2 regions of the Fervidobacterium changbaicum genome follow, and region 2 is predicted to be linked to the other one. Evidence: predicted binding sites of a transcription regulator. Region 2 holds the regulator's gene; the other holds the start of a gene.
What was found. Region 2 encodes HrcA, which represses chaperone genes, less so after heat shock. Its sites were predicted from a motif close to ATTAGCACTCNNANNNTNNGAGTGCTAAT; they were not measured.

Region 1: a site for HrcA is predicted at 7,009-7,037, ahead of dnaK (molecular chaperone DnaK). Genes of this name have one in related genera too.

What each region holds. Positions count from the first base shown of each region.
Region 1 is NZ_CP026721.1:1,115,027-1,126,166, reverse strand. It holds gene CBS1_RS05305 (protease complex subunit PrcB family protein) at 1-367, shown strand, start outside; gene CBS1_RS05300 (pseudouridine-5'-phosphate glycosidase) at 521-1,429, shown strand; gene CBS1_RS05295 (RNA polymerase factor sigma-54) at 1,384-2,274, shown strand; gene yfcE (phosphodiesterase) at 2,313-2,912, shown strand; gene CBS1_RS05285 (IMPACT family protein) at 2,876-3,478, shown strand; gene CBS1_RS05280 (pyridoxal phosphate-dependent aminotransferase) at 3,504-4,703, shown strand; gene CBS1_RS05275 (hypothetical protein) at 4,755-6,002, opposite strand; gene CBS1_RS05270 (lysozyme family protein) at 6,173-6,937, shown strand; gene dnaK (molecular chaperone DnaK) at 7,096-8,883, shown strand; gene CBS1_RS05260 (hypothetical protein) at 9,025-10,077, shown strand; gene recF (DNA replication/repair protein RecF) at 10,440-11,140, shown strand, end outside.
Region 2 is NZ_CP026721.1:1,464,521-1,475,660, forward strand. It holds gene CBS1_RS06795 (PadR family transcriptional regulator) at 173-544, shown strand; gene CBS1_RS06800 (NifB/NifX family molybdenum-iron cluster-binding protein) at 577-1,011, shown strand; gene CBS1_RS06805 (glycerol dehydrogenase) at 1,111-2,232, opposite strand; gene CBS1_RS06810 (sensor histidine kinase) at 2,717-3,709, shown strand; gene CBS1_RS06815 (LytR/AlgR family response regulator transcription factor) at 3,739-4,473, shown strand; gene CBS1_RS06820 (hypothetical protein) at 4,502-5,701, opposite strand; gene dnaJ (molecular chaperone DnaJ) at 5,953-7,092, opposite strand; gene CBS1_RS06830 (nucleotide exchange factor GrpE) at 7,119-7,754, opposite strand; gene hrcA (heat-inducible transcriptional repressor HrcA) at 7,786-8,835, opposite strand; gene CBS1_RS06840 (DMT family transporter) at 9,098-9,964, shown strand; gene rpsB (30S ribosomal protein S2) at 10,035-10,811, opposite strand; gene CBS1_RS06850 (transporter substrate-binding domain-containing protein) at 11,121-11,140, shown strand, end outside.

The DNA.
Region 1 (11,140 bases), 350 kb from region 2:
TGATAAATCAGAAGCAGGAATGGTGCTTTTGGTCAAAACACAAAGCGGATACAGAGCTATTTCAGAAGGTGAAACAATATCAAAAGATGATGTTGTACTTCTCCAAATCATAGCTGGTACTTTCCCAACGGGTGGCTACAGAATCGAACTGGATGAACCGGATATCGTGTATCCAGTTGGAAATAATCCAGGAAAAATAACCCTGACAGGAACATTCTACAAGCCAGGTCCCGGTGATATGGTAACTCAGGCGTTTACAACACCAACAAAAACGATAGAACTTGGCAAATTTCCTGCCGGGCAATACGAGCTGGTTGTTAATGTAAAAAACTTAGGTGAGTTCAGAACGATTTTTAATGTAAAGTAATATGCTAATTGGATAAATTCCGAGTGCAGTATGGAGCCGAGTGGTTCGGCTCCTTTTTTAACTTCCTAATCTTTGCCCAACATCTTTGCATATGCTATAATTAACAACGGGAAAGCAAGAAAAATACTCGAAAAATTTAGGAGTGAGATTCAGATGGTAGAATTAAGAATCGAAAAGAAAGTTAAAGAAGCACTTGAAAATGGTCAACCAGTTGTAGCTCTTGAAAGCACGGTAATAGCACATGGCTTGCCTTATCCTCACAATGTCGAAACAGCAAAGCTTTTGGAAGATATATGCGCCGAAAACGGTGTTGTTCCAGCCACGATAGGAGTACTTAAGGGTGAAATCATCGTAGGAATGACTCAGGAAGAAATCAATGAAATGCTGAACGATGAACCACTGAAGATAGGCACGCGTGAGATACCGTACGTGGTTGCGATGAAAAAGAGTGCAGCAACAACGGTCAGTGCGACGATGCGCATAGCAAAGATGGCAGGTATCGATGTTTTTGCAACAGGTGGAATCGGAGGTGTACACGTAGGTGATTGGGATGTTTCGCAGGACATAACGGAAATGGCGAAAACGGATCTGGTTGTTGTGAGCGCCGGTTGTAAGTCTATACTCGATGTAAAAAAGACCGTCGAGTTCATGGAGACTTTCCAGATACTTGTTCTTGGATACAGAACCGATAAGTTCCCAATATTCTACGAAGGGCTATCTTCTTTTGCGCTGGAACATGTAGTCCAACAACCAGATGAGGTTGCGAAGATCTATCTAACAAAGAAGGAACTTGGAATAGAAGGGGCGGTTTTAGTTGCCAATCCAATCCCTCAAGAATATGCAATTGAAGAAAGCGAAGTTCAAAAGTACATAGAGCAGGCTTTGAAAGAATGCGAAGAAAAGGGCATCACGGGTAAACAGGTCACACCGTACATTCTTTCCCGCGTAGCTGAGCTGAGCAACTACAAAACACTGCGAGCGAATATTGAACTTTTAAAAAATAATGTGAGGTTAGCATGCCAGATAGCAAAAGAAATAGTCAATCTCAAGGTCCAAGGTTAGAACAGAAGCTTTTACTCACAAGAACAGAAAAACTCTATCTCAACATACTCGAGGCACCTTACCATGTATTGCGCGAAAAGTATCTACCTGTGGTGGAATTGGATGATACATATCACCCACATGCGGAAGACCTGCACGAGGTCTTAGTTAAGTTGTTGCCATACCTTGGATTGTCTGATCAAGAAGAACAAATAGCTGAATACATAATCTACAACATTGACAGTACGGGGAAGTTAAGGATAACACCAGAAGAACTAACCGAAAAATTTTCGATAGACCTTCTGCATGCTCAAAAAATGGTTGAGCTGATTCTCACAGAATTCTCTGAAGAAATTGCCCAACATACATTTAACGAAGATCAAGCGTACATCGAGCCCGATGTGATAATGACTCCTGAGAAGGTTGAGGTAAGGAAAATAGACGTGAGAGATCCGATAATAGCTAAAGCATTGCATATGAGAGAAGAGACCATCGCAAAGATTTGCGAAGAAATACGGAAGGTGAACGAGTATTTCCTAAGGGGTTACAGGAAATATCCACAGGTCTTCACCATGAGATACATGGCAAGACTTCTCGGATTGCACGTTTCAACTGTAAGCAGGGCAGTAAGGAATAAGTACGTCAGCACCCCATTTGGGATACTTCCGCTGAGGTTCTTCTTTGGAAGAACAATCAATAAAAAGATCGTCCTGCAGGAGATTGAAAAACTCCTCAATATGGACGACAATCTTACAGATTTTCATATCACACTCGTTCTCAAATCGGCAGGCATACAAATATCGCGCAGAACGGTAAATAAGTACAGAAAAATAATCGAAAGCCAAAAAGGAAGACAAATCAAATAGCGAAAAGAAAAACGCACACGAATCAGGAGGATGGAAGCATGGAACGGATGAAAGTGTTGATAGTAAGTGACACGCACGGGTCGGTGAAGGCTTGGGAAGAAATAGAGAAATTATTCGATCTAACTTCATTCACAAGCATCTTCCATTTGGGTGACATACTCTACCATGGCCCAAGGAACCCTCTTCCAGAGGGATACAACCCCAAAGAATTGGTTGACAAACTCAGGAAATACAAAATCAACTACATACGAGGGAACTGCGATGCAGATATCGATTTGAAAGTGCTCGAAATACCAGAGATGCCCAGGATATCTATGGAATCTTTTGGCGATTTCTTATTCATACTTGTCCACGGCGAGCTTTTTGAAGAAAACGATATTGCGGAATTTACAAAAAATAGCCATGCTCAGTTCATCATCCATGGCCACACGCACGTCTCGAAGGTAGAAGAAATAAACGGTAAATACGTTCTAAACCCAGGCAGCACTTCCCTACCAAAGAATAACTCTCCAAGGAGCGTTCTTGTTCTTGAAATCGATAATAACAACTTAGCTGCGAAGTTCTATAACCTTGATACCGGGCAGGTGTATATGGAATCAAAATGGAGCTTGATAGATTCAAAACTGTTAAAGGAATAATTGAGGCCAAGATAAATATAGAGCGTTCAATATTTATCGCTACTATTTGTGAGGTTCAATCGGAAGAAGAGGCAAAATCGTTCATCAGTGAGATGAACAAAAAATACCCAGATGCAACGCACAATTGCCCAGCTTACAGGGTACTTTCGAGCGGTAGCATCATCGAATTTTCCTCAGATGCTGGTGAGCCTTCTGGAACTGCAGGTCTACCGATGTTAAACACACTTCGGAAACACCAACTGCTCAACGTGGCAGTCGTAGTGACGAGGTATTTCGGTGGAGTGAAGCTTGGTGTTAGAGGACTCATAGATGCGTATTCAAAAGCGGTGGAAATGGCTATCGAGCGAGCGCACAATGAGGGACGTATACATGAGAAAAAAAGAGCATACAAGCAAAAACTAAAGATTGATTTCCTTTCGTACGGCAAAAGAATGCAACAACTGAGCTATATAGGGGTTACCATACTTGATATTTCGTATACCGAAGAATATGCTTTAATTGAACTGCTTCACTCTGAGCCACTGGACATGCCAGAAGTTCTAAGTAATGAATTAGTATATATATAACAGCAAATACAAGGAGGAATTTGGCATGGTTTCTAAGATATCAAAAAGGGCAATAGAGACCCCAGCAAGTCCGATAAGAAGATTAGTACCGTACGCCGATGAGGCGAAGAAGAGGGGTATCCAGATTTATTATCTAAACATCGGCCAGCCGGACATTAAAACCCCGAAGGTTTGGTATGAGTACATAGAAAAATACAAACCCGAAGTTGTGGCGTACACTCATTCGCAAGGCTTGCTGGAATTAAGAGAAGCATTCTCAAAATATTACGCAAGGCACAATATACACGTCACACCAGATGAGATAATGGTTACCAACGGCGGAAGTGAAGCTATAATGTTTGCCCTCGGTGTTGTATGTGACCCGGGTGATGAGGTTATAACCATCGAACCATTTTACGCGAACTACCTCGGCTTTGCATCCTATTTAAACGTCAAACTCGTTCCTGTCACAGCTCATCCAGAAGACGGTTACAGACTTCCACCACTGAGCGAATTTGAAAAAGTCGTCAGCCCGAAAACAAAAGCCATACTCTTTTCAAACCCGTCCAATCCAACAGGGACCGTATACACGTACGAAGAAATGAAAACAATCGTTGAATTTGCAAAAAAACACGGGCTGGTTATAATCTCCGACGAAGTCTACAGAGAATTCACATTCGATGGCAGAAAGCACGTATCGATATTCCATTTCGAAGGTATCGAAGAACAAGTAATAATGGTTGACAGCATATCCAAGCGCTACAGTGCATGTGGTGCAAGAATAGGAACGTTTGTCACCAAAAACAAAGAATTCTACAAAAACGCACTCAAATTTGCTCAAGCAAGACTTTGCCCAGCGGAAACAACGCAGTTTGGAGCCATAGGCTTGCTCACGCTCGGAGAAGATTATACCGACTCAGTGCGCGATGAATACCAAAAAAGAAGAGATGCAACCTACGAAGCTATGAAAGAAATCCCCGGTGTCGTAGTCCACAAACCAGAAGGTGCGTTTTACCTGTCTGCAAAACTTCCCGTAGATAACGCCGAGGACTTCATCATCTGGATGCTAAAAGAATTCAACGTGGACGGCAAAACCACCATGGTTTCACCACTCAGCGGATTCTACGCAACACCTGGAGCTGGAATGAGCGAGATAAGGATAGCTTACGTACTTGAAGCAGAAAAACTTGCAGACGCTGTAAGAATACTTGGAGAAGGGATAAAGGCGTATAATTCAAGAAAATAAGATAAAAACAAGCAAGCGGCATCGTTGGGCGATGCCGCTTTTCTTTGATTATTACCTAAATTTCTCCAGTACCTTCAATCCGTCAACTGGAATGAAATAGTCTTTCAATGTTTTGTTCGAAGCAATGTAATTAGGAAGGTAAAATGACTCATCAACAATTATACTTTTAGCTAAATCGATATCAAACTCTGCAAAATCGCCGCCTATGATAGGTAATGTATACTCGTTATTTGTGAGTTCGGCAAGATATCCACTTGATAAATCTACAACATACGTTACATCCCTGTTAGGCCAGCCCCCTTCATTGACACCAGTGTATGAATAAAGCATGAAACTGTACAAAATCGTGTCTATTCCGCTAATTCCGGGGGAGTAAGGACTAACAGTGACTTTCACACTGTTAGATGTAGTTGAAGTACTAAAAGGAGTGGTAGGATAATTCGCAGGATTAATGGAACTTGTTGCGAACGGTGTAGTTGTTGGGAAGTCTTTTCTGTATTCAGAATAAGAAAAACGCTTCACTGAATAATCAGTATAGCTGAAGACATACAGATCTTTATCGCTCTTCAACGAACTTGGTATCTTGTATCCACCAAAAACATAACAATTTCCGCCGATGAGCCAGTCCGTAAAAATACCTTCAAAAGGTTCTAAAGGTTCAATAACTTTCAAGTCAGCTTCCGTAATATCCAAACTCTTATCCGAATCAAGCATGAAACTGCGTTTGATCGCTACTTTTTCTATACCTTCATCACTCCACGGACTACCCACAAAAATCACTAAATCACCTTTTGCTTTTGGCAATCCGAAAGCTACTGCTTTTCCATCTTCTACTTCGGGAAATCTGTGTTCATGTGAAAAGAACACGCTCAGTTGCTTTCCTGAATATTGAGCTGGTACGTTAATGGTCAACGTAGCAGCGTCTTCATCAGTTGGATTTCCAACATCCACGGGGATAAAGTTAGTCTCACTGAGCTTTGCATGAAATAAGTAGACCGTCTTTTCTGAATAGCCAAACTCAGGTTCTGCAACAGCTATGGAATAGATACCTTTTGGATCGTTCACGGTGAACTTGTAGACACCGTTCGTTCCCGTCAACTTCGTCCATGTCCCTGTTAACCCATCTCTTGCATACACAAGGTGCGCATTTGTAATATGCCCGTGCCTTGATGTCTGGATGACCACCTCTTTGGAAGCAGAAGGCGGGGTAACAGGAACACAAGAAAAGAACACCAAGACAACAGCGAAAATAATAGCTAAAACTCCAAAAACAACCTTAAACTTGCCACGGTTCAACATACTATCGCCTTCTTTCGTAGTTTTTTGGGTCACATGGCTGCTCCACGTGGCCCTATATAACTTTTGACCTTGTGTGAGGAAGAATCGTTCAGTTTTTTCCAACATTGCGTGTTATGGTATAATCTTAAATACTGAAAAACTCCAAATTGTGCATGTTCGGAGGTTAAAGAGTGGGCGATTCCAAAAAGCTTGAAAATATCCTTTTTTATGCAATAATCACAGGAAGCCTAATTATCATCTTTTCAATTATTTTAATCTTCCTAAACAACGAATCCTCGCAAGCCCAAGCCGAACCTACTGAGCTTGCCACTGCTGCACTGTATATTTCATCAACAGAAAGTCCCTCTGAAGAAACCGAAGAAAGCGTTGTTTCTAGCAAGACTGATTTTGAAACTGATATTCAAGACGACACATCAACAATACTTGAACGGTACAACCAAATGCATGAAGAGTTGGAAAGGATAAAACAAGCACTGGCAAGAGATAGAACAGTCGAATACGTAATCTACAGTGTGGTTGACTACGAAGGAGACGAACTCACTTTTGATGAGCTGGGTGGTTTTACAAAGTATGGGATTTCTTCAAAGCACAACCCAGATATAGACGTCTTCAGAGTTACAAGGAAAGACGCCTTCAACATCCTTTACGTTCGCTACTATGTTCCAAACAAACTATATGAGTACCATAGTGTTAGACTCCAGGTTGCTCTCATGCACATGTGTGTTCTCTTTGGCAACAAAGCCTTTTCCATTGCTTATTCTATAGTACCAAAAAGCAAACTCATCATCCTACGAGATTCCGATCCCGAGTTCCCACAGGTAATTGAACAGCTCAGACTTGCCTTTCGACAACATGCCAAACAGCTTGGCATCAAAAATCCAAGATATCTAAACGGTTGGCTAAACCGAATAGACAAAGTGTTCTACATAGGCTGATCGCCTAATTAATAAAGGTACAAACGACTTACACCGTCCAAATTCCCAGGACGAATTTTTTAAAAATTTCAATTATCACTCTTGACAAAAGAGTGCTAATCTGGTAGAATATAACTGCCAAGCAAAAGAAAACAAAAATATAACGGAGGTGGATATATATGGCAAAGAAGGAGTTTGTTGTTGGAATTGACCTTGGAACGACCAACTCGGTCATTGCGTGGATGAAACCGGATGGAACCGTTGAGGTCATTCCAAACGCAGAAGGTAGCAGAACAACACCATCTATAGTCTCGTTTACGAAAACTGGAGAGATTCTTGTCGGTGAACCTGCGAAACGTCAGCTCATTTTGAACTCGGACAGGACTATAAAATCTATCAAAAGAAAGATGGGTTCAGACTACAAGGTGAGGATCGATGACAAAGAGTACACTCCACAAGAAATCAGTGCGCTCATACTCAAAAAGCTCAAAAAAGACGCAGAAGAGTACCTCGGTGGTGAAATTAAAAAGGCAGTTATTACTTGTCCAGCTTACTTCAACGACGCTCAGCGACAAGCTACAAAAGAGGCTGGTATCATAGCTGGACTGGAAGTGCTCAGAATCATCAACGAACCAACGGCTGCTGCACTTGCATATGGTCTTGACAAGATGGAAGGCGAAAGAAAAGTTCTTGTCTACGACCTTGGTGGAGGTACGTTTGACGTTTCCATACTGGAAATCGGTGGAGGTGTTATTCAGGTTATCGCAACAAGCGGTAACAACCACCTTGGTGGTGACGACTTCGACCAGAGGATAATGGACTACATAATCGACGAGTTCAAAAAACAGCACGGAGTAGACCTGAGAAACGACAAGCAGGCATTACAAAGAATCAGAGACGCTGCGGAAAAAGCAAAGATTGAGCTTTCTACAAAACTTGAAACGGACATAAGCTTGCCATACATCACAGCAACGGCTGAAGGTCCGTTGCACCTTGAAATGAAACTTACAAGAGCTATGTTCGAATCGCTCACAAGAGACCTCGTTGAAAAGACAAGAGAACCAATAGAAAGGGCGCTTAGCGATGCGAAACTATCACCACAAGACATCGATGAAATCATCCTTGTCGGTGGTATGACAAGAGTTCCAATGGTTCAGAAATTCATCAAGGACATCTTCGGAAAAGAACCGAACAAGAGCGTCAACCCAGACGAAGCAGTTGCTATCGGTGCTGCAATACAGGCTGCCATTTTGGCTGGAACAGAAGGTGCAAAAGACAAAGACGTTGTGCTTGTAGACGTTACACCGCTGACACTTGGTGTTGAAGTCAAAGGTGGATTGCTCGAGCCAATAATTCCAAGGAACACGACCATACCAGTTAAAAAGAGCAAGATATTCACAACAGCTGAAGACGGACAGACAAGCGTTGAAGTCAGAGTCTACCAAGGTGAACGTGCAATGGCAAGGGACAACATATTCCTTGGCAGCTTCCAACTCGTAGGCATTCCACCAGCACCGAGAGGAGTACCACAAATCGAAGTCACATTCGATATCGACGCAGATGGTATAGTGCACGTTTCTGCAAAAGACCTCGGAACTGGTAAAGAACAATCGATGGTTGTCACAGGTAGACACCAGCTCAGCAGTGATGAAATCGAAAGAATGATTAGAGAAGCTCAGATGTACGAAGAACAAGACAGAAGAAAACGTGAAGAAGTCGAACTCAAGAACAAAGCAGACGACCTTGCATACCACATTGAAAAAGTGCTCAAAGAAAACAGTGACAAGATACCAGAAGATACAAAGAACAGACTCGAAGAAATCATTAGAGACTTGAAAGATGCAATCAACAGAGATGACATCGCAAAAGTCAAGATACTATTCGACGACTTGCAGAGAGAAAGCATGAAGATAGGCGAGTACCTCTACAAACAGCAAGCTCAGGGTGGAACTACTACCGAACAATAATTCAATAATTGAACATTTTCCAGAGCCAGTGGTCAAAAGCCACTGGCTTTTATCTTTTTCATGTTCCCAAAGAACGGTTCGCAGAAAAATTTGGTCTAAATGATTAGAAGAGCCACTTTGAAGTACGTGGAGGTGGAGAGCATGGTAGGGAAGGTCGCAAAAATATCGGTACTTTTGATTTTCCTATTTGTCGCAGTAAGCTTGCTTGCTCAGAGCGTTGAACCACTACCACTCTATATCCAAGAATACTACAAAGCCTACGGTAGATTTCCAAAACCGCCCGACTGGGTTAAAGTGGGAACGGTTTTCGTATATCAAGAGCAGGTAGGAACAGGTACAAAAGGGGTAGATGCATACAGCACGCAAGGATATAACGTAAAAATAGTGGTAGGTATTGATAAAAATAGCGGATTTGTTGCTGGTTTGCAATGGCGTATCACATTTGACCTTCGAGGGAACATCGATTTCAGTTCACAGATTGCACAAATCCAGTTTGCTGAATTAGAATCGCTCGCTGAATTTCTCTCACAAATCGCACGTGTTTCACCTGTGGGTGTCGAAGTCCAAGGAGGATACTTACCAGACGGTGGTTTTTACTTTGCCTACGCAAGCGGAGATTATTACGGATTTACCAGATACAACTATACTCTCAGCAAAGAAGGAGTATTGGTTTCAAGTGGTTTTCTTGAAAACACTTCCGGTACAAGCTCATCAGTTGGACAATTGGATTTGATAAAAATAACGAATGTCCAATTCCCAATTTCCCGACTTTCGCAAGAAATTCTCAGAAATAATTACACTTACCAAGGCGCGATAATCGAAGGAATGACGGGGATGATAATGACCTACTTTCAGGTCAATATAAATTTCGACAAACAAGTCTCCGATGGAATCTACTCATTCGACAGCGCTGCTATCACAAACTACACAAGCTCTCGGTCTAAGGTATTGGGAACGGACTTAATAGGACCAAACTACATAAATCCGCAGTTACTGAAAGGCGAAATACTAAGCATACCTGAAATAGGGCTTAGATGGATGGTTGAAGGTCAAGGACAGATGGGCGGAATACAGACGGGAGTGTATATTCAAGGAGTAAAAATCGCATCATATGAATATGCACAAAATGGACTCTTGTTACAATACATATTCAGAACGAGCATGGGCTATCAACAAGGCAGAATTGCTAGATAAAAAACAGCACCGGGCAGAGATGCCCGGTATTTTTAAACGTTTGAAGAGCCATGTGAATAGTCTTGCTAACGTACTGTAAAGTTTGGAGTCCAGCCTTTCTAATCTTTCCTCTTTATCCTAAGCTATTGGGATTCAACACTTTGGTTAAGTTTTTGGTAATATACCTTCAAAATCTTGGTGTAGAAATATTTCAGATTGCTCAAAAATCATTCGAGTCTGAAAGTTAAGTGTTTGGAGCGCACGGATTTATGAGAGACTTAGAACTCAAGATTTCGTGCGCATTTTGAATTTTTGAATAAAAATGCTAAAATATGTTTCGGAATGAATAAGCGGATAAACTTTCGAGTATGGGGGTGACAGGGATGGAAAAGAAAAAGATGGTTATCAAAGAACTCACGGTGAAAAACTTCAGGAACTTTTCGGAGCATACTGTTCAATTCAGTGACGGGATAAACGTTATCTATGGTCCTAACGGTTCAGGTAAGACCTCCGTTTTGGAGGCCGTTGCGTATTTGTCCAACCCCCGCTCTTTCAGAGGCGCGAGAGATTACCAAATTTTGAAGATGGGAGAGAAGCACTTCGAGATTAAAGGTAGGATAGTCAGCGGTGATGAAAAGCACACGATAGAGATCGTCTACGTGCAAGAAGATGACAAGAAGGAAAAGGTTGCTTACCTCGATGGTTCGAAGGTCAAAAGATTCAGGGATATTCAGGAAGTCTTTATCGCTATCCCGTTCAGTTTCAGGGATTACTCCATGGTAGATGGCGGTCCTGCTCAGAGAAGGGAATTCTTTGACGAGATATTCTCTTTGCTTGACCTGGACTATTACGAAACTCTTCGTGCATATGAAAAACTTTTGGATGAAAGGAATGAATATCTAAAACAAGATCCTTCGATGATTAACAGAGAATACTTGATTGAAACAGCTAAAGATCTGCAGATTATGGCTGACAAGATTGTGGAAAAAAGAGAACAGATGGTTCAAGAACTTTCAGAATACTTGGACAAAATCTTTAGGATAGAATACAAAAGTGATTTCAAAGGAAAGAATTTCTTGGATTA
Region 2 (11,140 bases):
TTTGTCCCAGAGAAGCTTCCTCATACCAGTACCCCCAGCCCTCGGCGCTTTCAGGCCCGAGGGTTTTGTTTTTACACAGTATTGACAATTTATCAGTAATGATATATAATCATTTTGGAAAGTGGAACACTCTTATCTTACTTATCTTGACGTGTTAATGGAGGTGTGAGGTTTGCGTAGAAAATGTGGATGTAGTCACCAAGGGCATGGTCCTCACAGATGTGGAGAAATGGGATTTTCGGTTGGAGACTACTTAACGGCAGCTATTTTGAAAGAGCTATTGAAAAAACCAATGCACGGGTACGATTTGTACGAGAAGATAATCAACTCCGAGTATTATCCATTTAAACATGACCAAAGTGTTGTTTATAGCTTGTTGAGAAAACTTAATTCGCTCGGGTTTTTAAGGTACTCTCTTGAAGAGGGAAATGGTGGAGTGAGGAAAGTTTACGAAGTTACTGAGGAAGGTTCTAGATATCTAGAAGAACTTACTAACTATATAGCTGATCTAAAAGACGCTTTTGAGAAATTTCTCAATTATTAACAAAGATATTTTAGAATTCAGGAGGTGGCGTTATGAGGTTTGTTATTCCAACGGACGATGGTAACGTAGTTGCGGATCATTTCGGAAGAGCTATGTATTTCATGAAAGTGGAAATTAAAGATGGGAAAGAGATTTCAAGAATTTTGGTAGACAACCTCCATGCGAGAAGTCACGGAAACCATGGGCACCATGGACACTACGAACCCGGGCATCACGAACATGCACATGGATATGGACATGGACGCGAGTTCGGACATGAGCATGAACACGGACATGGACATGAAGAGGTTTTTGCCTCAACGGGAGAAATAGATGCGGTAGTTGCCGTGAGAATTGGTCCGCATATGTTTGAAGACCTTAAAGAAAGAGGCGTAGATATTTATCTTGTAAAGCCTCGCACTTCAATAAACGAAATTGTCTCTAAGATGCTCTCAGGTGAGTTAAAAAAGCTCGAATTAAGAAAATAAGAGCAACGAATCAATAGAAAAATCCTTGGCGGAAGCCAAGGATTTTTTTGGAGATTTTCAATAACTTAGAGAAAGGTTTAATCAACTGTTTCGTGTTTATCAGTGTTGATTGCTCTTGATTTGCTTTCGCTTCAAATAATCTTTGCCTAACATATCTGCAGTGATAATTGCCGCATAAACCATATCTGGTGTAACCTTAAACGGCATATTATGAATTGTTTCGCCTTCTGCGCACGCGGCTTGTGAAACAATTCGTATTTTCTCTTCTGTGCCATCTAAAATTCCCATTTGTTCCAAGGTTACTGGTAAGCCTACTTTAACACAAAAATCTAAAACTTCTTCTATTTCTTTCTCCGAACTATTTTGCAAAACTAGCTGGGCAAGTGTTCCAAATGCTACTTTTTCGCCGTGGTATAGATGATGGCAATCTTCAACCAACGTAAAGCCGTTATGAATTGCATGAGCGGCTGCTAAACCACCGCTTTCAAACCCAACACCGCTCAGATATATGTTAGCCTCAACAATTCTTTCGAGCGCTTCTGTAACAACTTTTGCCTCTGCAGATAATTTAGCCTTGTAACCTTCGTTTATTAAGGTTTCATAGCATAATCTGGCTATTGTAATAGCGGTGAGTGTTGGTTCCCCGCCAGCCATAGTAATCGCATGTGAATCATAACACGCTTTCGCTTCAAAGTATGTTGCAAGGGCATCACCCATACCTGCCACAAGTAATCTAACAGGTGCTTTTGAGATAATTTCCGTATCGACGATTACAATATCTGGGTTTTTGGGGAATAGTAAGTATTCCTCGAAAACACCATCGTCAGTATAAATCACCGATAGAGCACTACACGGTGCGTCGGTCGATGCAATTGTTGGAACAATAATGACAGGAGTGTTTCCATAATAGGCGACGGCCTTTGCTGTATCAAGAGCCTTTCCTCCACCTACTCCTATAACTCCCGAGCATTTATGTGTTCGTAACAAGCTCACCAATCTACTTATCTCGTTCTTTGAGCACTCTCCTTTGAATATTTCAAATACTCCTTCGATGCCGTGTTGGTTGAGACTTTTTTCGATAGTTTCTCTCGTCAAGTTCATCACAAACTCATCGGCAATGATGAAATATCTTTTTCCAAAAGGTTCCAGATACTTTCCGATGTAGTGTAAAGCACCAGCTCCTTGGATGTATTTCATAGGTGACTGGATAATTCTTAGCATACGCTTATTCCTCCTTCTCTTCAAAGTTATAAAGTTCTGTTGAAAAACGAAAATTACTATCTTCAAAATATCCTTCAGCTCGATGTTTTGGTGCTTTTTGAGAATTTAAAAGCATACGTACTTGATTGAGAAAAATTGGTTGACCAGATTAAAAATGGAAGCGGAATAATTGTGATATTTTTCACATTACATTCTTATTTTACCACTGCTGATAGCGTGTGTCAATAACTTTAGTGAAAAAAATCACTTATATGATAAACAAAGTAAATTATGTTGAATAAACAGCTTGAGTGAGACATTTGACAGACTTTGCAAAATTTTTTTGAATTTCTCACTCAGCATATAAGAAGTAGTTGGTAAAGTTTCGTAAGTTTCATGATAAAATTTTATTTGGATACACAAGTTATTAGACGAGAACTGAGCGTTATTTGTGATGAATTCTTATTATATGAGTATTTACAAGACATTGTGAGGGGCGATTTTTGTGCGGGTTTTCCTATTTTTGCAATTAATAGCGCTTGTTATCTTTGTGTATACTATGTATTTTCTCCCTTCTAATCTGTATTTTATTTCCGTCGTTTCTATATTCATCATTGTGAACACGGTCGGGCTCACCTACTATATTTTCAGAGCTTGGGCAAAGGAGTTGATTGCATCTTCTAAATCGAAATGGAGCAGATTTTTGTATTTTCTCTTAGTCGTAGTTGCTATCGTTGGCATTACTTTCTTGTTCTTGAACATATCTGGGATGTGGATTTCTAAGTATTCCGAAGATTCACTTGCAAACTTCACCAATTCGCTACTTGTCGTCTCAACATTTTTACTGGTTTCGTTTGGTATTGCTTACCTCACACTCAGGAGGGAATTAGAAAGACAGCTGCGAGAGTACGAAAAGCTTAAAGGTGCACAGCAGAAGTTGAGTATACAGGTTATCCGATACAAAACGAATCCACACTTTCTTTACAATTCGTTGAGTACAGCGATATCGATGCTGGATTTAGGTGAGGCACCAGAAGCTGTTAAAGAATATCTCTCAAATCTTGCGGAACTCTTCAGAACGGTCTTTCAAGCACCGGAGGTTTGGACGTTGAAAGATGAACTTGAGTTAGCAGCTCGGTACTTGGAAATTCAGAAGCTTCGGATAGAAGGGCTGAACTACGAAATCAAAGTCGATGCAGAATGCGACAAGGTTAGAATTCCATCATTGGTGCTCCAGCCTATCGTTGAGAACGCTGTAATCCACGGGATCGCTAAGTCTAAGGACGGAAGAAAAATACTTATCGAATGCTTTATTGAGAATGGTCGTGTCGTTATTAAGGTCATCGATGATGGGAAAGGTAGTGAAAACATAGTTCCCGGCACGGGTTTAAAACTTGTTGAAGAATTGCTGAAAGCGTTTGCAAGGAACGTTGAGCTAAAGGTTGAAAGCTACCCTGAAAAGGGTACCACAGTTATACTTTCTTGGCAAAGGGTTTAAAGTGTTTAGTGCTTTTTAGGGGGGAGCATATGACTTGCGTTATAGTCGAAGATGAGAAGCTTTTGGCATTGTTATTGGAAAAGATGGTGAAAGAGGAAGGAATAGATGTGCTTGGCGTTGCCAAAGATGCGGAGGAAGCGATAGCAATCATTAACGAGAAGAAGCCTGATATCGTATTTCTTGACATAAACTTAGGAGAACACGATGGATTCTATGTACTTGAACATGTCAGCCACAGGCCATACGTGATATTTACAACAGCGTATTCTGAGTACGCTGTAAAGGCGTTTGAAGAGAATGCGGTAGATTACTTGTTGAAACCTATAAAGAAAGAAAGACTGCAAGAAGCCATTGAAAAAGTCAGGAAATTGAGCGCTTTAGAAAGAGTGAGTATTTCTCAGAGTATAGAAAAAGTGAAGGATTTGGCGCAGAAGGTAAAGAGTGGAAAGTTTATTGTGGAGGTTGGTGATGAGATTCTATTTTTGAACGTTGACGAGATAGTTTTTCTAACTTCTGAAGAAGGTGAAACGATAGTTGTTGCAGAGGACAGGAAGCTGAAGACAAGAACTTCTCTCAAAGATTGCGAAGCCAAGCTTCCTGCAGAAAAGTTTTTAAGGGTACATAAATCTTACATAATCAATGTTGAAAAGATAAAGAAGATAATCCGGAATTACTTTGGTACAGTAGCACTCGAGCTCTCAAATGGAGAAATCATCCCAGTAGGTAGAAATTACAAAGATTCGATAAAAAAACTGCTCGAATGAATCGAGCAGTCTATATTGTTATCTGATTTTAGCTCTCGATATTTGACAACAACTTGATTAGACCTTTCATCTTTCCATCCTTCATGATAGTACCGGATAACACAAAAACATTTCTTTTTTCGTCATACGATATCGAAAAGAGCATGCCGTAGTCTGTATCGATGGTTTTTTCAACGACCTGTAGCTTGCCTGAGCTTTTGTCGTATTCAAAAAGGCCGTACCAAGGGAGTTTCTTTTCGCCATCGTATTTATAACCTGCAAAGTAGAGCGTATCTATTCCATTTTGTCCTTCACTTTGCAAACTGTTCAACACAGAATGGATTCTCACGTTCTCACCAAATGTTTTTATATACTCCACTTGACCGTTTATTGTAAGCTTTGCGATGAATGCACGTTCGGTTCCCAATCTTTCAGAGTTAGCATCGTTGAAATTTTCGTACACGTATCCGGAAACAAAGATAGCTCTCTCTGTGATAGACAAGTCCATAGGCCAGAGAGTATGTGAATTGGTTAAGACGGTCTGCCAAATTAACTGTCCAGCCGAATTGTAGCTAACAACGTACCCGTCGTACCTTGTTCCGTCTGTGAATGAATTACTTGATCCGGCAACGAGTATTTGACCTTTCATTGGATCATAGCCGACGGCATAGGCTCTATCCCAGCGTGTACCACCGAAGCTTCTATCCCAGATGATTTTTCCATCACTTGAGAACATAACAGTCCAGTAATCATGTTCGCCGAAGTTCTCTGTTACGTCGTTACCCTTGGCATAGTTATCGCCAACAAATACGAAGTTGTTCCCAGCTCTTACCATTCGATATGCCCTGTCCCAATCCGGTCCCCCGTAAGTTTTTTGCCAAATAGTGTTTCCATTCTTGTCTAAACGCAAAAGTAAAACATCGTATCTTCCTTTGGTACCTAAGCTTTTCGAAGAGGTTGTTCCGAGCACAAAAAAACCATCGTCGGTTTGAATGATATCGTATCCGAGATCGTCATTCTCAGCACCGAAGGTTTTAACCCATACGATGTTACCGTCATCATCGACTTTGGTCAAAAGTATTTGATATTTTTCACTTTCATCAGCTATGGTCGAACCTATTCCTACAAATCCATCAGGCGTGCTAATAACTCTTGATATCCGTGATTCGAAACCTTTGTCGATTGTTATCTCTTTGTCAATTTTTGCGGTTAGCTGAGTTGAACTGGAAATACCTTTTAAAAAGGCCAAAAACGTCGAACTGCGTGAGAAAATGAATCCAAAACTAAGAACGAAAATCCCCAGAATTAAAAATAGCAGAGTAATTGAAATCAAGGTTTTTGATTTAGCATGTCTTTGCGATTTTTTGGGCTCTGGCCCACTGGAGTGGGTTGAAGAACCTAGCGGATTAAGAGCCTCTCGATTTCTGAACGCTTTCTTGCTACGTGATTTACTATATTTTAAAGCCTTTCTCGTAGTATTTAGTTTGTCTCTGTCAAGTCTCAAATTTCTATGCCCCTTTCTTTGGCTATTTCTTCAAGGAGTTTTCTCTCTTTTGATGAGACTTTCCTTGGGATTGAGACCTTCACTTCTACTATTAGATTGCCACGTCTACCTGTCCTTGCGTTTGGAATGCCCTTGCCTTTGATAACTATACGTTCGTTGGGCTGTGTCCCCGCAGGTATCTCCACTGGAACTCGTTCGCCGTTTGGCAATGTAACATATACGATGCCACCGAGTATAGCACTGATGTAATCAACGGGAACAGTTACTATTATATCATCACCTTCGCGTTTGTAGTCGCTTGTTTTTCTAACTTTAACGTGGACATACAAATCTCCGTAATCTCCACCGTTTGTTCCAGCATTCCCTTTTCTCGGAATTCTGATAACCGCTCCATCTTCTACACCTGCTGGGATGTTCACGACTGCGTTTGTTTTTCTTCTAATTCTTCCTGCTCCTTTACACACATGGCAGGTTTCTCCCGGAATTGTGCCGCTACCACCACAGACGTCACAGGTATATTGGTTAATAAACACACCGAACGGTGTTCTTCTCTCTTCCCGAACAACGCCAGTTCCATGGCACTTCGAACATGTCACCCATTTACTTCCAGGTTCTACTCCTTCTCCCTTACAGTTCTCGCACAATTCATACCTGTCGTACTCAACGGTTACATCTCTTCCAGTAAAGACGTCAGCTTCTGAAATGGTCACTTCAAGGTTTATATCCTCTCCTCTTTTGGCATACCTTCTACCACCTGTTGTTCGTTGCGTTTGCGATGTACTTGTTCTATGCCCTCCAAAGAATATGTTGAATATATCATCATTTAAGAAGTCCCTGAAGATATCACTTATATCTTCAAATCCAAATCCGTTACCCCTACCGGACGGCTCGTAAACATAGCCACCTTCACCTACGTATCCAAACTTATCGTACATTGCACGTTTCTGTGGGTCGCTCAGCACCTCGTAAGCTTCCTGTATCTCTTTAAATCTTTGCTCGGCTTCCTTTTTCTTATCTCCCGTATGCCTATCTGGATGCCACTCTTTAACAAGCTTCTTGTAAGCCGCCTTTATCTCATCTTCTGATGCATTTCTTGGCACGCCAAGTATTTCGTAGTAATCTTTTCTTGCTGGCATATTGTATCACCTCTGCTTGTCATTTTTTATTGCTCATTCTCTTGCTTGTTCTCTGTCATGTTCTCAGATGTTTCTGCCTTCTTCCTTGGTTTTACAGCAACGCGCACTTTCGTTGGTTTTACAACCTGTCCGTTGAATGTGTAACCGTCTTCAATAACTTCAAGGATTGTGTATTCTTCAACATCATCGCGTTCTTCTTTCTCAAAGGCTTCATGGTTGAACGGGTCGAATTTACCTGTTGCGTCTATAACCCTTAATCCTTCGTTCTCCAAGGTCTTCAAGAGTTTTTCATATATCTTCTCTACTCCAAGTTTGAACTTTTCCAGGTCATTATCGGATTCGTAGTACTTAAAAGCCCTCTTGAAGTCATCTAAAATTGGTATAAGTGCTTTGATGATGCGAAGTGCGGTTGACTTTGAGGCATCTTTCAGCTGCCTGTCGACGTCCAATTTGTAGTTTTCAAACGTTGCTTTGATTATGCGTGCTGCATTCTGGATTTCTTTTAGTTGGTTTTCAAGTTCGGCTATTTTCTCCTTTAACTGCTTGTTTTCCTCGAATAATCCGTTCTGATTCATCTCTTCGTTCTCCTTTATCTCATTTAAATTTTGCGAATTATTGTTTTGCATTTCTTTCATTTCGTTTATTTTCTTTTCTTCACACATGGTCTCAACCTCCTTCTTATCTGGATTGATTTTAGATATTTCTCGATACAACAGTGAAGTATTCACTCAATCTGTTGAGCATGAATTCAAAGCTGTCGATGACTAAGTCATATCTCCCGTATTTGTCAAAGATGACAGCAACGCGCCCAACAGGTGTATCTTCTGAATAAAACTGACCGAGCATTACCGAGAAGTCTTCCAAGAATCTAAGGCCGTGTTCTTTACCGATGAATATATCGTTTTCAAGCTCAAAGAGTTCTTTGTAGAATGTGTCCGACGCGACGTATGCAAGGATGTTCTGCAATTTCTTCAGGTTGATTCTTTCATTTGAAAGTAAGTTTGGTAGTCCCTCTGTTATGTAATCTTCGTAACTCTCAACTGATAGTCTTTCAGTTATTTCCAGGAAACCTCGGCTGAGCGTTCCGAAATCGTTCTCTTTGAAGTTGTTTAAATTGCTCAAGTTATTTATTCGAGCGAGAATATCCCTAAGCTTGGACCTGAATTCGTTCAAAGTTAGTCCTGTCATTACTTTGTTGAGCATTTCTTCTATTTTTTCCGTCTCGTCGAGTTCACTGTGTTGGATCGGGATTGATGAGCTTAGACCAAGCGATGTTATTATATTCGCGATCGAGAAATTCTTGCTTACAGGTGTGACAACTATCCTTTTTATCCTTAAAGTTAACGGACTCGGTTTTTCGATGACAACCATACCTTTTGTTGAAGAACTTAAAAGTTTTGCGGCACCTGTAAGGACCTTTTCCATATCACCGATAGGGAAACGTGCCGCAACTTCGACGTGTGTGCTCTTTGATTTTATTTCTTCTCTAATTTTCCTAAGTTCGTTTACATAAAACCTGAGACCTTTGTCCGTTGGGACACGACCAGCTGATGTGTGCGGCTGGTATATATAGCCTGTTCTCATCAACCGATTCATGTCGTTTCTGATAGTGGCACCAGACCTTTCAATCGTAGCACTTTCCAAAACCCTTTTTGAACTCACTGGGGTTTTGGTATTGATGTACTCTTGAACGATACAATAGAGAACTTTCTTCTGCCTTTCGGTGATATCGTTTCCGAGCATACTTAACTATCACCTCGCTTTTTTGTATATCCATTCTTGCTGTTCTATTATTATCAAACTTATTAGCAATCAACATCCAAGTCTGCTAATATATTACCACAGATTTGTCGATTTGTCAATTTCTTGAGAGCTTACAATACGGTGTTGTTCGGATTTTTGTTACATAAAACTCTTCTTGATGAAAGGATTATTTTTGATAAAATAGAGACATAAAATTGTGCGGAATGCGAACTTTCTTATCGATGAAGATGAGGTGGTCCCTGTGAACTGGAAGGTTTATATATCTGGAGTAGCTGTTTCTGCTATATTTGGATTGTCTTTTCTTTTTACCAAAAACAGCATACAGCACATCAACGTCTACACGTTCTTAGCTTACAGGTTTGCAGTGGCAAGTATCGTTATGCTTTTGCTCGTTGGTGTTGGAGTTATCAGGTTGTCAAAAAAGCCATATTGGAAATTGTGGAAGGTGGCTTTATTTCAACCGATTCTGTACTTTGTTTTTGAAACAAACGGGTTAAGATTTGCGACTTCTTCGGAAGCAGGGATGTTGATCGCTTTGATTCCGATTGTAATTACCGTTCTAAGTCCTTTGCTATTGAAGGAAAGAATAAAGTGGTACCAATTTCTGTTCGCTTTTCTGAGCTTTTTTGGTGTCTTTCTTATCGTTGCGAGTGGTGGTTTTGAGCAAGGAGCGCTTGTCGGAAAGCTCTTGATCTTAGGTGCTGTGCTTTCTGCAGCTCTTTACAATATCTTCTCGAGGAAGTTGTCTGCACAGTTCACACCTGTGGAGACGACGTTCTTCATGATGATAACGGGTTTTGTGTTCTTCTTTTTGGTGAGTATCTTCACAGGTCAGTTCAAGGTAACACTCCATCCGGCTGTTATAATGGGAGCATTGTACCTTGGTGTGCTTTCTTCAACAGTTGCGTTCTTTTTGGTGAATTTCATGCTCAGCAAAGTTCCGCCAACGGTCTCTTCACTTTTTTCGAATTTGACAACGGTGATTTCAGTAATTGCTGGTAGTGTCATCAGACATGAGAAGATTGCGGCATTGCAGATACTTGGAATGGTTTTAATACTCGTATCACTTGTGGCTAACTCCTATTTGAAAAGTAAAGAAATGCACTGACAACGGTATAAATCAAATGAATTAAAAAGCCCTCGGTTTTTTCCGAGGGCTTCGTTTTAAATTACAGCTCTTATATTTCTTCTTCGTCAAGGTTTTCTGGGATATTAATTTCGATTTCTTCTGTTTCAACTGTTGCAGGCATTGCTTCTTCTGTTGAGTATGGTACCCCTTCGCGACCTTCGAGGTATGCATCGGCTATTTTACCAGCGATGAGTGCAATAGCTCTTATTGCATCGTCATTCGATGGGATCACGTAGTCGATTGGATCAGGGTCGCAGTTGGTGTCAACCATTGCAACTATTGGAATTTTGAGGTGGTTGGCTTCCTCAACGGCGATCTTTTCTTTTCTCGGGTCGACTATGAAGATAACATCTGGTAAACTCTTCATGTTCTTCACGCCACCGAGGTTCTTTCTGAGTTTTTCGAGCTTTTTTCTGAGTTTACTCTGTTCCTTCTTTGGCAGCTTGTCGAGTTCACCGTTTGCTTCCATTTCCTCGAGTTCGATGAGTTTCTGAATTCTCGACTGGATTGTGGAGAAGTTTGTAAGAAGTCCGCCGAGCCATCTGTTGTTAACGTAGAATCCTCCGCATCTTTCGGCCTCGTTCTTAACTACTTGCTGTGCTTGTTTTTTCGTTCCGACAAAAAGGATCGTTCCACCCTTGCTCGCGACATCTCTTACAAAATCGTAAGCTTCGTCGAGTAGTTTAACTGTTTTCTGAAGGTCGATGATGTAAATACCTTTCCTTGCACCGTAAATGTACGGCTTCATCTTTGGGTTCCATCTTTGCGTCCTGTGTCCAAAGTGAACACCTGCTTCCAAGAGCTGTTTCATAGTTACCACTGGCATACCTACACCTCCATGATTTGGTTTTATCCTCCGCCCCCTTGACCCACCGACCTTGCACATGGTCTTTAAATTCTCAATTTTGCAAGGCACCGAGGTGGGAAACGGGTTGGCGTGTGGATTGGGGTACTTTTCCAAATTTACGCACTCGAATTTTATCATATATTTTTGTTTAGTCAAGAGTTGAGCGAAGTTAATTCCAATTAGTTGGAAAATGACTTTGCTGTTATGGTATAATTGTGCTAAAATAACCTACAAGTAAGAACTAATTTAACTTGTTCTTAGAAGTCGGAAGGAGTCGGAGGTGAACATGTGATTGTCGAAAAGAAAAA